2 regions of the Amycolatopsis heterodermiae genome follow, and region 1 is predicted to be linked to the other one. Evidence: riboswitches for the same ligand, from Rfam matches in the RefSeq annotation. Region 1 holds a riboswitch; the other holds the start of a gene.
What was found. A riboswitch is a leader RNA that binds a small molecule or an ion and turns the genes downstream of it on or off. The one in region 1 is predicted to bind S-adenosylmethionine.
Positions count from the first base shown of each region.

Region 2: another riboswitch for S-adenosylmethionine. It lies ahead of thrC (threonine synthase); the one in region 1 lies ahead of VA596_RS29120 (aminotransferase class V-fold PLP-dependent enzyme).

Region 1 covers NZ_JAYFSI010000007.1:289,890-297,706, reverse strand. Annotated here, with positions in the region: gene VA596_RS29140 (penicillin-binding transpeptidase domain-containing protein) at 1-991, shown strand, start outside; gene VA596_RS29135 (ArsR/SmtB family transcription factor) at 1,165-1,845, shown strand; gene VA596_RS29130 (potassium/proton antiporter) at 1,943-3,421, shown strand; gene VA596_RS29125 (M23 family metallopeptidase) at 3,589-4,245, shown strand; SAM riboswitch class IV at 4,339-4,453, shown strand; gene VA596_RS29120 (aminotransferase class V-fold PLP-dependent enzyme) at 4,491-5,828, shown strand; gene VA596_RS29115 (hypothetical protein) at 5,845-6,480, shown strand; gene VA596_RS29110 (hypothetical protein) at 6,420-7,061, shown strand; gene lspA (signal peptidase II) at 7,149-7,709, shown strand; gene VA596_RS29100 (RluA family pseudouridine synthase) at 7,706-7,817, shown strand, end outside.
Region 2 covers NZ_JAYFSI010000016.1:121,365-129,181, forward strand. Annotated here, with positions in the region: gene VA596_RS44300 (hypothetical protein) at 1-46, shown strand, start outside; gene VA596_RS44305 (PH domain-containing protein) at 67-588, shown strand; gene VA596_RS44310 (Uma2 family endonuclease) at 568-1,137, opposite strand; gene lepA (translation elongation factor 4) at 1,270-3,111, opposite strand; gene VA596_RS44320 (class I SAM-dependent methyltransferase) at 3,227-3,847, shown strand; gene VA596_RS44325 (VOC family protein) at 3,844-4,218, opposite strand; gene VA596_RS44330 (DMT family transporter) at 4,242-5,123, opposite strand; gene rpsT (30S ribosomal protein S20) at 5,476-5,736, shown strand; gene holA (DNA polymerase III subunit delta) at 5,792-6,772, opposite strand; SAM riboswitch class I at 6,909-7,042, shown strand; gene thrC (threonine synthase) at 7,056-7,817, shown strand, end outside.

The DNA of each region.
Region 1 (7,817 bases):
GGCCGCGGCGGGCACCGGGTTCGCGGTCGTCCGCACCGACACCAGCGGCAAGAACCTGGAGACGCTGTTCGGGAAGGCGTCGGACGAGGGCGCGAAGCCGCTGACGTCGAGCCTGAGCCTGGGCGCGCAGAAGTCCGCGCAGGCCGCGGTGGACGGCTACTCGGGGTCCGCGATGCTCGTCGCGCTCGACAGCGGCTCGGGCGACATCCTGGCCGTGGCCCAGAACTCGGCCGCCGGCCTGTCGCCGAAGGCCCTCAACGGGCTTTACGAGCCGGGGTCGTCGTTCAAGATCGCCACTTCGGTCGCGGCGATCCAGCAGAGCGGCCTCAACGCCGGCTCGCCGGTCGACTGCCCCGGCGTCGCGACGATCGGCACGCGCACGGTCAAGAACGAGGGCTTCGAACTCGGCGCGACGAACCTCCAGACGGCGTTCGCGCGCTCCTGCAACACGACGTTCGGGCAGCTCGCGCTGAACCTGCCCGCGGACGGGCTGGTGAAGGCCGCGAACGAGCTGGGCCTCAACGCCGACTACGAGATCCCCGGCCTCAAGACCGAGCTGGGCAAGGTCGAGCCGGCGGCGAGCAAGGACGAGCAGGTCGAGGACGGGTTCGGCCAGGGCCGGATCCAGGCCAGCGCCCTCGGCGGCGCGATGATGGCCGCGACGGTCGCCTCCGGCAAGGCGATCACGCCGAAGCTGTGGCACGACCTCGACACCGTCGTCGTCAAGGGGTACTCGCCGCCGCCCACGTCCGTGCTGGGCGAGGTGCGGAAGATGATGCGCGCGGTGGTCACCAGCGGCACCGGCAAGGCGGCGGCGGGCGCCGGGAGCGTCTTCGGCAAGACCGGCACCGCCCAGTTCGGCGACGGCCAGCAGGCCACCGGCTGGTTCGTCGGCTACCGCGGGAACGTCGCCTTCGCCGTCGTCCTGGAGAACTCGAACGACTCGGGGCCGGCGGTGCAGCTGGCCGCGAAGTTCCTCAAGGGCGTCTGACCCGTCCCTGGACGGACGACACGCGTACCCGCACGGACGACACGGCCCGGCCGCGCCGCTCGGCGGCGTGTCGTCCGCCGGGGTACGCGTGTCGTCCGGCTGCGTACGCGTGTCGTCCGCGTGGGCGGGTCGCTTCGGCGGCCGCCGAAGCGACCGGGTCGTACCGTGGGGGCATGGAGACGATCGCGCTGGCGGAGGTGGCCGCGGTGCTCGCCGACCCGAGCCGCGCCACCATGTGCCTGGTCCTGCTGGACGGGCGGGCGTGGACGGTCGGCGAGCTGGCCAAGGCGGCCGGGATCGCGCTGTCGACGGCGAGTGAGCACGTCACCCGGCTGGTCGACGCGGGGTTCGTCGCGCGGGTGAAGCAGGGACGGGCGAGCTACGTCCGGATCGCCGACCCGCGCGTGGCCGAGCTGATCGAGCACCTGGCCCAGCACGCCGAGCACCGGCCGGTCACCGGGCTCAAGTCGTCGGTGCGGGTGCGGCGGCTCGGGTTCGCGCGCACCTGTTACGACCACCTGGCGGGTCTCGTCGGCGTCGCGCTGCGTGACGGCATGCTGGCCGAGGGGCTGGTCAGCACGGACGCCGGGCTGACCCTGACCGGCCGGGGCCACGAGGTGCTCGGCGAGCTGGGCGTGCCGGTGCCGGACGGGCGGCGGGCGCTGCTGCGCGACTGTCTGGATTGGACGGAGCGCCGGGACCACCTCGCCGGGGCGTTGCCCGCGGCTTTGCTCGAGCGGGCCGTCGACGCCGGCTGGGTCGCCGCCGAGGGGAACCGCGCCGTGAAGGTGCTTCCCGCGGCCGAGAAGCCGTTCGCGGCGCTGGGCGTCGATCTCGCCGCGTTGCAGCCTTAACACACAGGGTGTCCGACTCGTCCCAGTGGTACACGAACGAGTTAATCCGGCCGCTTCACTATTCTGAGGGCCCCACGGCACTCGGGAGGGAGGCGGCATGGACCAGCTTCCCGTGCTGCTCGGCGTCGGCGGTGTCGTCCTGCTCGCCTCCGTGCTCGCCGTGCGCGTCTCGATCCGGCTCGGCCTGCCCTCGCTGCTGCTCTACCTCGGCATCGGCGTCGTGCTGGGGGAAGCCGGTTTCGGCATCCGCTTCGACAACCCCGGCCTGACCCAGTCGCTCGGCCTCGCCGCGCTCGTCATGATCCTCGCCGAAGGCGGGCTGACGACCCGGTGGTCGGCGGTGAAACCCTCACTGGGCATCGGAATCGTACTGTCCACAGTGGCCGTCGTGGTGAGCATCGCGGTCACCGGCGCGGCCCTGCACTGGCTGCTGGGCCTCGACTGGCGGCTGGCGCTGCTGTGGGGCGCGGTCCTCTCGTCGACCGACGCGGCGGCGGTCTTCTCGGTGCTGCGCACGGCCGGGATCGGCAAGCGCCTGGTCGGCGCGCTGGAGCTGGAGTCCGGCATCAACGACGCGCCGGCCTACATCGCCGTCGTGGTGCTGGCCGAGGGCACCACTGTGGACTGGACGCTGCCGTTCCTGGCGGTCTACGAACTTGCGGCGGGCCTGGCGATCGGGCTGGCGTTCGGCTGGCTCGGCGGGATCGCGCTGCGGCGGGCGGCGCTCCCGGCGACCGGCCTGTACCCGCTGGCCACGGTCGCGGTGTGCGTCGTCGCGTACTCGTCCGGGCAGCTGCTGCACGCGTCGGGGCTGCTCGCCACGTACGTCGCCGCGCTGGTGCTGGGCAACTCGCGGCTGCCGCACCGCTCGGACACCCTGTCGTTCGCCGAAGGCCTGGGCTGGCTGGCGCAGATCGGGCTGTTCGTGCTGCTCGGGCTGTTCGCGTCGCCGAGCCGGCTGCTCGAGACGCTGGTGCCGGGGCTGGTCGCGGGTGCGGTCGTGCTGCTGCTGGCGCGGCCGATCTCGGTGGTGCTGTCGATGCTGCCGTTCCGGCTGCCCTGGCGGGAACAGGCGTTCCTGTCGTGGGCCGGCCTGCGCGGCGCGGTGCCGATCGTGCTCGCGATGATCCCGCTGTCCGAGGGCCTGCCGGGCGCCCAGCGCCTGGTCGACGCGGTGTTCGTGCTGGTCATCGTGCTGACCCTGCTCCAGGGCGCGACCCTCGGGCCGCTCGCGCGCTGGCTCGGGCTGTCGAAGAAGTCCGAGGCGTACGAGATCGACGTCGACTCCGCGCCGCTGGACGAGCTGGGCGCCGAGCTGCTGCAGGTCCGCATCCAGCCGGGCTCGAAGCTGCACGGCGTCTACCTGTCCGAGCTGCGCCTCCCAGTGGGCGCGACGGTCAGCCTGGTCGTCCGCGAGGGCGCGGGCTTCACCCCGCAGAAGACGAGCCGCCTGCAGGAGCACGACCAACTCCTGGTGGTCACGACAGCCACGGTCCGCGACGACGTGGAGCGCAGGCTGCGCGCGGTGGACCGCGCGGGACGCCTGGCCCGCTGGCGCGGCGAGTCGGGCCTCTGACCACCCGTTGTCCAGTGCTTGTCCGATCTTCCCGCCTACCTGGTGATCTTTTCCCGCGAGGGTGAACAACCCGCACCAAGATCTTCCCCGCGTTCCTCCTTTTGGCTTACTCTGCGCTCCATTTGTTAGCTCGAATGGGTGAGCATTAAGCCAAAGGAGTACGCAGGGTGAGGAAACTTCACGTGCGCGCAGCCGGCCTGGTCGCGGCAGCGGTCCTGGGGCTCGGGCTTGCCGCCGTCCCGGACGCGGCCGCCGAAGCGGGACCGTTCCCGGTGCTGGCGCTGCCGTTCAAGGCGGGGCAGCAGGTGTACTCGGCCGGCATCCACTCCGACGACGGCAGTACCGGCGTGAAGAACGCCCTCGACCTCAGCCCGGCCGACAAGACCGTGCGGGCGCCGCTGGCCGGGACGGTCCACCTGCAGCACTGCGCGGGCGGCGACTGGGTGGCCATCGACCACGCCGGCGGCTGGCGCACCGGGTACTACCACATGGAGGGCATCAAGGTCACCGACGGTGAGCAGGTCGAGGCCGGCGACGTGCTCGGGTCGACCGGCAACGCCCTCCCGTGTGGCGGCAGCAGCACCGGCGCCCACGTGCACTTCACGCTCTGGACGCTGCCCGACGAGCCCGCCGCGAACTGGAGCGGCCTCGCCTACAGCCAGCTTTCGACGACGGTCGCGGTGGCGCACGGCGAGCCGATCGACGGGAAGACGTTGGGCGGCTGGCTTTTCACGGCGGGCGCGGACCAGTACACCGGCACCGCGACGCACCTCGCCGACCGCATGGTGACGCAGCTGCCGGGCCACTTTCGCGCGAAGCTCTGACCCTTCTCGGATCCTGCTGGACTTGTGGGCGGCGTCTCAAAATGTGAGGAGGGGTCTGGCCGCCGCGCCGATTCTCGGTTACCTTCTGTGTCAGGTCATGAGTGCCAGCGTCAAGCCCCGGCTTGCTGGCCGGCAACCCTCCTTCCGCGGTGGGGTGCCCCGGGTGAGGACCGGGTCGGTCGCGCCGTGCGACCGGCAAGCGCGGGCCCCTCGCCGGGGTCCCCCGGATCGCCGAGGAGGCACCGATGACTCTCGCCATCGACCGCACCAGCACACCCGAAACCCTTGCGCCGCAGGCTGTTCCGACGGTCGCGGGTGCCTCGCTGCGGGTCCCGCTCGTCACCGGCGGCGACATCGGCTACGCCAACCTCGACCACGCCGCGAGCGCGCCGTGTCTCGACGCCGTGCGCTCGGCCGTCGACGAGTTCCTGCCCTGGTACGCCAGCGTCCACCGCGGCGCGGGCTTCGCGTCCCAGGTCTCCACCAAGCTCTACGAGCGCACCCGCGACACCCTGCGCCGGTTCGTCGGCGCGCGGAAGACCGACACGGTCGTGTTCACCCGCAACACCACCGATTCCTTCAACCTGCTCGCCCGCAGCCTCCCGCCGCGCACCTCGGTGGTCGTGTTCGACACCGAGCACCACGCCGCGCTGCTTCCGTGGCGGGGCCCGAACGTCCGCCGGATCCCGACCCCGCGCACCCGGCTCGCCGCAGTGTCCGCTGTGGACGAAGCCCTCGCGGAATCCCCGCAGGGGCCCCGGCTGTTCGTCGTCACGGGCGCGTCCAACGTGACCGGCGAGCTGCTCCCGGTGGCGGAAATCGCGGCGGTGGCCCGGAAGCACGGCGCCCGGATCGCCCTCGACGCCGCGCAGCTCGCGCCGCACCGCCGCGTCTCGATCAAGGAGCTGGACGTCGACTACGTCGCGCTGTCCGGCCACAAGCTGTACGCGCCCTTCGGCGCCGGCGCGCTGATCGGCCGCGCCGACTGGCTGCGCGCCGCCCGGCCGTACCTCGCCGGCGGCGGCGCGACCAAGCTCGTCACCGAGGACGCCGTCGTCTGGAACACCGGCCCCGAGCGTCACGAAGCCGGTTCCCCCAACACCGTCGGCGTGTACGCGCTCGGCGTCGCGTGCGAAACCCTCAGCCGGAACTGGGACGCCGTCGAAGCGCACGAGCAGGCCCTGCTCACCCGGCTGCGCAAGGGGCTCGAAAGCATCCCGGGCTGCGCCGAGCTGCGGCTGTTCGACGCGCCGGTCGACCGCGTCGGCACGGTCAGCTTCGTCGTCGACGGCTTCGACCCGGGCTGGCTCGCGGCCGTTCTCTCGGCGGAGTACGGCATCGGCGTCCGCGACGGTGCCTTCTGCGCTCACATCGCGGCCCGGCGCCTGATCGGCGTCACCGGCGGCGAAGGCCGGCAGGCGGTGCGCGTCAGCCTCGGCCTGGGCAGCACCGAGGAGCACGTCGACCGCGTGCTGCTGGCCCTGCGCCAGATCGTCGCCCGCGGCGCCCGCTGGGAGTACACCAAGGCGGACGGCCGCTGGGCCCCGGCCGGCGACCCGCGGGAGCTGCCGCCGTTCTGCTGAGGGTTAACCTGGGCCGATGGGGAGGCACTGGGTTCCGTTGGCGTTGCTGGGTTTCGCAGAACTGGTCCTGGTCACGGCCGAGCTGTTCCACCGGTCGGCCGTGGCCGCGGAAATCTCGGAGAACCTGCCGTCGGCGGGGCGGTACTACGAGGGCCTGTTCGGCTTCCGGATCGAAGGGTCCGGGCGCACGCAGTTCCTCAGCGCCGCCGACATGGCCCGCGCGTACGCCGGGGGCACCGGTCCGGCGTGGCAGATCCTGCTCATGGCCGCGTTCCTCGCGGTCGTGGGCTGGTACGCCGTCGCCCGTCGGCTGGGCGCGAAACCCGTGGTGGCGATCGCGGCCGGTGTGCTCGCCGGCGTGCCGCTGGTGGACCTGCTGCTGTTCAGCCAGTTCGGCTGGGACGCGGCCACCCGCGGCCCGCTGCTCGTGACGCTCGGGCTCGCGCTGGTCGCCTGGTACGAACGCAGTCCGCTGGTGCTCGCGGTGGCCGTCGTCGCCGGGGTGGTGGCCGTCGCGATCGCGGACCTGCCGGGTGCGCTGATCTCCGCGACCGTGCTCGTCGCCGGGGCGTTCGCCGCTATCCTGCCCGGATGGGGAGTTCGCGAAGGTCCTGGTTCCCGTTGGCGGCGCTGGGGTTCGCCCAGCTCGTGATGGCCGTGGTCGCGCTGGTCCCGGCCGCTCCGGCGACCGGCGAGTTCGTGAACATGCGCGCCTATCCGATGACCCAGGAGCTCCACGGGCTGGGAACCGGCGGGGTCGGCGGTACCGGCCTCGCCGACGGCGGCTGGTACTCGACCGGCGCCCTCGCGGTGGACGTGGTGCCCCCGGCGGCGCTCGGCTGGCTCGTCGGCCTCGCCTGCGTGGTGCTCGCCGTCGCGGGCTGGTACTGGCTGGGCCTGCGCCGGGCCGGGACACCGCCGCGGCCCGTCCGGTTCGTGCTCGGCACCATGGGCGCGCTGGTGGCCCTTCCGCTGCTCGACCTGGTCGGCGCCGTGGAACTGCGGCTGCCCGGCGACGTCCGGGGCGAGCTCGTCGCGGCACTGGGGCTGCTGGTGCTGGCGGCCTACGAGCGCAGCTGGCCGGTGCTCGCCGTGACCGTGGTGTTCGTGCTGGTCAGTGCGCTGCTCCCGACTCCGGTGACCGGCACGCTGAGCGCGGCGGGCGTGCTGTTCGCCGGCGCGTTCGCGGTCCTCCTGCGGCGCCCCCGTGACACTGCCGCCGACGCGGTCTGACCAGGCGTGGACAATGGAGCGGTGAGCACCGAGCCCAGCCACTCCGAACCCGACACCGACGCCGCCGCCGAGGCGGTGCCCGAGCCCGTGCCGGAGACGCCGGAAACCCCGGCGAAGCAGCTGCCGAAGCGCCGTGTGGGCTGGGTGTTCGCCGTCGCGGTCGTGTTCTGGGCGATCGACCTGGTCACGAAGAACCTGGTCGCCGCCAACCTCGAGGGCAAGGAGCCGCTCCGGATCCTCGGCGGGCTGATCTACCTGCAGGTGATCCGCAACCCGGGTGCCGCGTTCTCGATGGCCACCGGGATGACGTGGGTGCTGGCGCTGGTCGCGGTCGCCGTCGTCATCGCGATCATCTGGCTGTCGCGGCGGCTGCGCTCGATCGGCTGGGCGATCGGCCTCGGCCTGGTGCTGGCCGGGGCCCTGGGCAACCTCACCGACCGCATCTTCCGCGCGCCCGGCGGGCTGCAGGGTCACGTCGTCGACTTCATCTCGGCGTTCGCCCCCAACGGCAAGGGCTTCGCGATCTTCAACATCGCCGACTCGGCGATCTGCGTCGGCGGCGCGCTGATCGTGCTGCTGTCCCTGCTGGGCAAGGACTACGACGGCACCTCCACCAAGGACAAGAAGAAGAAAGAGGACCAGGCGTGAGCTCGCGGATGCTCCCGGTGCCCGACGGGCTCGACGGGATGCGGGTCGACGCCGGCCTCGCCAAGATGCTCGGGCTGTCCCGCACGGTCGTCGCGGAGCTCGCCGAAT
Region 2 (7,817 bases), on a different contig from region 1:
GCTGCACGCCGACACCCGCGGCGAACCCCGCCCCCGGCGTCGCTGACGCTCAGGCATACTTCCGCCATGAGCGAATGGCAGCGCATCTCACCTCCCGAGGCGCACCGGCATCTCGCGAAGCGCAACGCCGTCGTCCTCGGCGCCATCGGACTCGCCCTGACCTGGGTGTCCTTCTCCCTGGGTCACGTTTCTCAGGCCATCTTCCTCCTCGTTTTCATCGCCCTCGCCGGCATCGTGATGGCGCTCAACGCCCTCTCGGGGATCCAGGCCGGTCCGGACGGCCTTCGCCTCCGGCGGCTCCTGACCGTCCGCGAGCTGCCGTGGTCCGCAGTCGCCGACGTCACGACCGCACCCGCGCAGCACCTGGGCGCCGACACCTCGTACACCGCGCTCTGGATCGTCACCGCCGACGACGAGCGGATCCAGACCCAGGTGGTGCGCTACGACCACCCGCCGCAGGGCGAGCGGGTGAGCACCCGCAGCTGGCTCAAGCTCGGGCCGGCCGAGTTCGCCGGAGTGGTCGAGGAGCTGCGCGACGCGGTGCGCCAGGCCCAGGAACAGCCGGGCTCAGCCGAGCCGGCCCAGTAGCTCCCGCGGCACGATCCGCACCGGGAACGGCCGCTGCGCCTCGAAGACCTCGTCACCCGCGGCCTTGGCCACCTGCTGGTAGTTCCCGTCCACGTCCAGCTCGAACACCGTCAGCGCGGGTTCGGCCGGGTCGATCACCCAGAAGCCGGCGGTACCGAGCCGCTCGTAGATCGCCTTCTTCAGGTTCCAGTCGTAGATCGCCGTGCTGGGCGACAGCACCTCGACGGCCAGCAGCGGAGGCGCCGGGAGATCCTTCTCGGTGAAGTCCTCGTCCCGGCCGACCAGGACGTCCGGCTGCAGTTCGATCTTGTCGCCCGAGTGCACCGCGAACGGTGCTCCGACGACGTAGAACTCAGCTGGACACACGGACTCGAGCACACCATAGAGCCGATACCCGATTGTCTGATGTCTGAGACCAGGCGCGGGGCTCACGACGAGCACCCCGTCGATGAGTTCGTATCTTCGCCCGTCACCCGGCATCCCCTCGAGGTCCTGCACCGTCAGGGGACCCGAATCGGCGGGATGCTCGATGTCAGCCATGACCGTCATGGTGCTCTCCTTTCGCTCTTCGCACCAGAGCACACCAGAGGGCACCGACAGAAACGGCGTCGAACACGGGTTCGGCGCCTGCATTCACACGGAAGCGTGAATACAGGCGCCGATGTCACATCAGCGGAACACTTACTTCTTGTTCTTGCCGGAGTCCTCAGTGGACAGTGCGGCGACGAAAGCCTCTTGCGGGACCTCGACCCGGCCGACGGTCTTCATCCGCTTCTTGCCTTCCTTCTGCTTCTCCAGCAGCTTGCGCTTACGCGAGATGTCACCGCCGTAGCACTTCGCCAGAACGTCCTTGCGGATCGCGCGAATCGTTTCGCGCGCGATGATCCGGGCTCCGATGGCCGCCTGGATGGGCACCTCGAAGTTCTGGCGCGGGATCAGTTCGCGCAGCCGGTTCACCATGCGGTTGCCGTAGTTGTAGGCGTCGTCCTTGTGCACGATCGCGGAGAACGCGTCCACACCCTCGCCCTGCAGCAGGATGTCCACCTTGACCAGGTCCGCCGCCTGCGCGCCGGCCTCTTCGTAGTCCAGCGACGCGTAGCCGCGCGTACGCGACTTCAGCGTGTCAAAGAAGTCGAAGATGATTTCACCCAGCGGCATGTTGTACCGCAGCTCGACCCGGTCCTCGGACAGGTAGTCCATGCCGAGCAGCTGCCCGCGCTTGTTCTGGCACAGCTCCATGATCGTGCCGATGAACTCCGACGGCGCCAGGATGCTGACCTTGCTGACCGGCTCGAGGACCTTGTCGATCTTGTTCCCGGTCGGCCAGTCCGACGGGTTGGTGACGTGGATCTCCTTGCCGTCGTCCAGCACCACGTCGTAGACGACGTTCGGCGCCGTGGAGATCAGGTCGAGGCCGAACTCGCGCTCGAGCCGGTCGCGCGTGATCTCCAGGTGCAGCAGGCCGAGGAAGCCGCAGCGGAAGCCGAAGCCCAGCGCCACCGACGTCTCCGGCTCGTAGTCGAGCGCGGCGTCGTTCAGCTGGAGCTTGTCGAGGGCCTCGCGCAGCTCGGGGTAGTCGGAACCGTCCACCGGATACAGTCCGGAGTAGACCATCGGTTTCGGCTCGCGGTAGCCGGCCAGCGCGTCCTTGGCGCCGTTGCGTTCGGACGTCACGGTGTCGCCGACCTTGGACTGGCGGACGTCCTTCACCCCGGTGATCAGGTAGCCGACCTCGCCGACGCCGAGTCCCTTGCTGGCCTTGGGTTCCGGCGAGATGATGCCGACTTCCAGCAGCTCGTGGGTGGCCCCGGTCGACATCATCTTGATCTTCTCGCGCGGCGTGATCTTGCCGTCGACGACCCGGATGTAGGTGACGACGCCGCGGTAGGTGTCGTACACCGAGTCGAAGATCATCGCGCGGGCCGGCGCGTCCGCGTCGCCCTGCGGCGCCGGGACCGACTTCACGACCTCGTCGAGGAGCGCGCCGACGCCCATGCCGGTCTTGGCCGAGACCCGCAGCACGTCGTCCGGCTCGCAGCCGATGATGTGGGCCAGCTCACCCGCGTACTTGTCGGGGTCGGCCGAGGGCAGGTCGATCTTGTTGAGCACCGGGATGATCTGGAGGTTGTTCTCCAGCGCGAGGTAGAGGTTGGCCAGGGTCTGGGCCTCGATCCCCTGCGCGGCGTCGACCAGCAGGACCGCGCCTTCGCACGCCTCCAGCGCGCGGGAAACCTCGTAGGTGAAGTCGACGTGGCCCGGGGTGTCGATCATGTGCAGGACGTGGTCCCGGCCGTCGACCTGCCACGGCAACCGGACGTTCTGGGCCTTGATCGTGATCCCGCGCTCGCGCTCGATGTCCATCCGGTCGAGGTACTGCGCGCGCATGGCCCGCTCTTCCACGACGCCGGTGAGCTGCAGCATGCGATCGGCCAGGGTGGACTTGCCGTGGTCGATGTGCGCGATGATGCAGAAGTTCCGGATGAGCTCCGGAGGCGTGAAGGTGGTGTCGGCGAACGTCGTCACTCGAATGAGTCCTCGGAAAGTCGGGGATGGCCACCTCTATGCTCCCATGGCGCTCCGGGTGCGGGTGGGGGTCATCCCCGATGCGAGCCCACGTGATCCGTGGTGCCCTCGAAGTATGAGCACTTCGCACCAGCCGGCACCACCTCCCCAGCCGGATCCGGATGGCTTCAGCCGTGTCCTCGACCGTGCCTTCGGTCACCCTTCGGGCGTGCTCGGCCGCCTCGGCGGCTGGGTCATGGCCCGCGGCAACTCCGCCACCGAACACCGCGTCGTCGACCTGGCGAAGCTCGAGCCGGACGAGACCGTCCTGGTCGTCGGGCCGGGCCCCGGCGTCGGCCTGCACGCCGCCGCCCTGCTGGCCGGGCGCACGATCGGCGTCGACCCCTCCCCCGAGATGCTGTCGCTCTGCCACGAGCGCTGCGGCGACCGGGCGGAGCTGCGGGAGGGGTCCGCGGCGCGCACCGGCGAGCCCGACGGGTCCGTCGACGTCGTCCTGACCGTGAACAACGTCATGCTCTGGGACGACCGCGCGGCCGGCTTCGCGGAGCTGTTCCGCGTCCTGCGCCCGGGCGGGCGGCTGCTGCTGTCGGCCCACGAGAAGTGGCTGCCCGTGAGCAGGCACGTCCTGGCCGACGAAGCCGCCGAAGCGGGCTTCGCCGACCTGCAGACGTGGACCTGGGAACCGCCCGGCTTCGCCGCGCTCGCCGCGCAGCTGCGCGCCGTCAAGCCCGCTTAGCGGGTGTCCGTGCGGATCGGGTGCCCCTCCGGGACCTCGACCAGCACGATGCGCGTGCCGTCCGGATCGGCGATCCAGGCCTCGTCGAGGCCCCAGGGCTCACGCTGGGCGTCCCGCACCGGCGTCAGGCCGTTCGCCTCGAGCTCGGCCAGCGTGCCGGCGAGGTCCCGCACCTGCAGCCAGAGCACCAGATCGGGTGACGCGCCCGCCTCGCCCCGGCCGGAGACCTCCACCGAGCCGTGGCCGAGGAAGAACACGGTGCCGCCGGGGAACTCACGCTCCACGGCCAGGCCGAGGGTGTCGCGGTAGAACGCGGTCGTCGCCTCGACGTCCCGCGGGCGGATCAGCAGCCTGCTCTTCAGGACTTCCATCCGACCATCCCTACCCGAGGTGCTCAGGCCGCCGCAATCGCGGCGATGCCGGACAGCACGATGACCGACCCCGCCAGCCGCCGCACGGCGTCCCGCTCGCCCAGCACCAGCCAGGCGGCGAGGCCGCCGAGCACGATGCTCAGCTCCCGGGCGGGCGCGACCAGGCTGACCGGCGCCATCGTCAGCGCGAACAGCACGAGGATGTAGGCGATCGGCGACAGCAGCCCGACGATCAGCACCTCACGGCGCTGGTCGCGCCAGAGCCGCGTCACCTCGGCACGGCCGGTCCGCGCGCTCGGCAGGAGCACGCCGCTCTGGATGAGCGTGCCGAGGCCGAGGTAGACGATCGGCGGCATGCCGATGCCGGTCACGGAGTGCGCGTCCCAGAGCGTGTAGCCGGCGATGACGGCCCCGGTCAGGACGCCGTAGAAGATCCCGGCGCGCCGGGCCTTGGCGGCGGCCGGGTCGTGCGCGGCGGCGCCCCGGCGGCCGGTGCTGATCACGAGCACCCCGGTGATCACCAGGAACGCGCCGAGCAGGCCTAGCCAGCCGGGCCGTTCGCCGAGCACCAGGACGGCGGCCAGCACCGACAGCAGCGGCCCGGTGCCCCGCGCGACGGGGTAGACGACGGAGAGGTCGCCGACGCGGTAGCCGCGCTGCAGCACGATGCCGTACGCGACGTGCAGCACCGACGTGCCCGCCGCGGCCAGCAGCCAGCTCCACTGTGGACGCTGCGGTTCGACGACCAGCAGCACGGCCGTCACCGGCAGCAGGGCGACGGCGGAAACCGTGTAGTAGAGCCAGACGAACTGGGTACCGCCGGACTGGATCCGCTTGGCGGCGAGGTTCCACGCGGCGTGCACGACGGCCGCGACGACGACGAAGGACAGAGCGGTGGTGTTCACAGGACCCCTTACGGGTTTTCACGCGCGCGAAAACCCGGGTCCTCCAGGCTTTTGTCCCGTGAGATGAACGGCAGGCCTTCCGGACCCGCCGACGGTGCCGCTCGGACCAGGCCCACCGGTTCCTGGTTGTCCTGCTGGCTGGGGCGGACCGGTGACGGAACCCTAGGCACTACCGCCGTCCACCGTACCCCCGGTGATCCGCGCCTCGCCGGACGCGGTCGCGGGCGGTCCGAGCTGGGCTGTTAAGGTTGACGCTCGTTGCCGTGCGGCATTCCGTCATGGAGGAAACCCGCTTTCGCGGGGCCACACGAGCGCGGCGGCGAATCTCACCGAGTGAAAGCAGGAGCGCCTCATGGCCAACATCAAGTCGCAGATCAAGCGCATCACCACGAACGAGAAGGCGCGTCAGCGCAACCAGGCGATCCGGTCCTCGGTGAAGACCGCGATCCGCAAGGTCCGCGAAGCCGCTGACTCCGGTGACAAGGCCAAGGCCGTCGAGCTGCAGCGCGACGCCGCCCAGAAGCTGGACAAGGCCGTCTCGAAGGGCGTCATCCACGCCAACCAGGCCGCCAACAAGAAGTCGGCGATCGCGAAGCGCGTCAACTCGCTCTGAGCCGACCGACTGATTTCTGGAGAAGCCCCGGCTCCGGCCGGGGCTTTCTTCATGTTCAGCGATCGCCCTTGGCCGCCGCCACCTGCAGGACCGCGCGCTCCAGCGCGTAGCCCGGGTCCGCCGCGACGCCCTTGACCTCGGCGTTCAGCCGGGCGACCACCCGCATCGCCGTGGCGAGGCCGTCCTGGTTCCAGCCGCGGGACTGGCCCTGGGCCTTGCGGACCTTCCACGGCGGCATGCCCAGCTCCCCGGCCAGCTGGTTCGGGTTGCCGCGGCCCGCGCCGGAGACGCGGGCGATCGTGCGGACCGCGTCGGCCAGCGCGTCGGCGACCAGGACGTGCGGGACGCCGAGCTGCATCGCCCAGCGCAGCGACTCCAGCGCCGCCGAGCGGTCACCGCTCACCGCCTTCTCGGCCACCGCGAACCCGGTCACGTCGGCCCGGCCGCGGTGGTAGCGGTGGACGGCGTCGGCGTCCACGACGCCACCCGCGTCCGCTACGAGCTGCGTGGCCGCGGAAGACAGTTCCCGCAGGTCGGAGCCCACGGCGTCGATGAGCGCGGCGACCCCGGCCGGGTCGATCTTGCCGCCCGCCCGGCGCACCTCGTGGCGGACGAACTGCTCCCGCTCGGCGGGCTTGGTCAGCTTCGGGCACTCGGTCACCTCGGCGCCGGCCTTCTTGAGCACCGCCGGGAGCGTCTTGCCCGCCTTGCTGCGCCCGCCGCCGGTGTGCACGACGACGAGCACGACGCCGTCCGCCGGGTCCTTCAGGTACGACGCCACGGCGTCGGACAGCTCCTGCGAGATGTCCTGCGCCGACTCGAGGACGATCACCCGGCCCTCGCTGAACAGCGACGGGCTGACCAGTTCGGCCAGCTCAGGCGCTGTGAGATCGGACACCCGCGCCCGCGTCAGCTCGGCCGTCGCGTCCACCGCGCGGGCGGCGGCGAGCGTGTCACGGACGGCCCGCTCGATCAGCAGTTCTTCCTCACCCAGTACCAGGTGCAGCGGGGCCGGGGCGGTGGCTTGCGCGGTCACCCCGGAATCCTCTCACTTGCGCAATCGTGCGCCCGCTCCGGTGATGTCGAGCGGCCACCATGGCACGGCCCGAGGGCCATGTCGTACGGTGTCTTCGAGGCAGCGCTCGTTCCGGTGCGCGCCGAAAACTGAATACCGCTCATCCAGAGGGGCAGAGGGAACGGCCCGACGAAGCCCCGGCAACCGGCGTACAGCCTGTCATCCCGCGATCGCGGGGTAGCTGACGACCACGGTGCCAATTCCGGCCCGCTTCGGCGGGGCAGATGAGGAAAGGAACCTCGCGATGACCGCAACCCTCGGCACGACCTCCACCACCAAGACCCCGGATCTCGGCCCGGCCGTCGAACTGGTGTCGAAGGAAGAGGGCCACCGGCAGCCGCTCGCCCCCGAGTTCGTCTCCGCCGAAGACTTCTCGCCGCTCGAGGTCGCCTACGACTTCGGCCGCGTCCGCCGCGAAGACATCGAGGCCGGCCCCAAGAACATCTGGCGCTACAAGAAGCTCCTCCCGGTTCCGTCCAACGTCGAAGAGATCCCGAACACCGAGCCCGGCGCGACCCGGCTGATCCGCGCCGACCGCCTGGCCAAGGCGCTCGGCCTCAAGCGCGTGTGGGTCAAGGACGACACCGGCAACCCGACGCACTCGTTCAAGGACCGCGTCGTCGCCGTCGCGCTGGCCGCGGCCCGCGAGTTCGGCTTCGAGGTGCTCGCCTGTCCCTCGACCGGCAACCTGGCCAACGCCGTCGCCGCCGCCGCGGCCCGCGCGGGCTGGAAGTCGGTCGTGCTGATCCCGAAGACCCTCGAGCGCGCCAAGATCCTCACCACCGCGGTCTACGACGGCGACCTCATCGCCGTCGACGGCAACTACGACGACGTCAACCGCCTCGCCACCCAGCTGGCCGGCGAGCACCCGAGCTGGGCCTTCGTGAACGTCAACGTCCGCCCGTACTACTCCGAGGGTTCGAAGACGCTCGCCTTCGAGGTCGCCGAGCAGCTCGGCTGGCGGATCCCGCCGCAGATCGTCGTGCCGATCGCCTCCGGTTCGCAG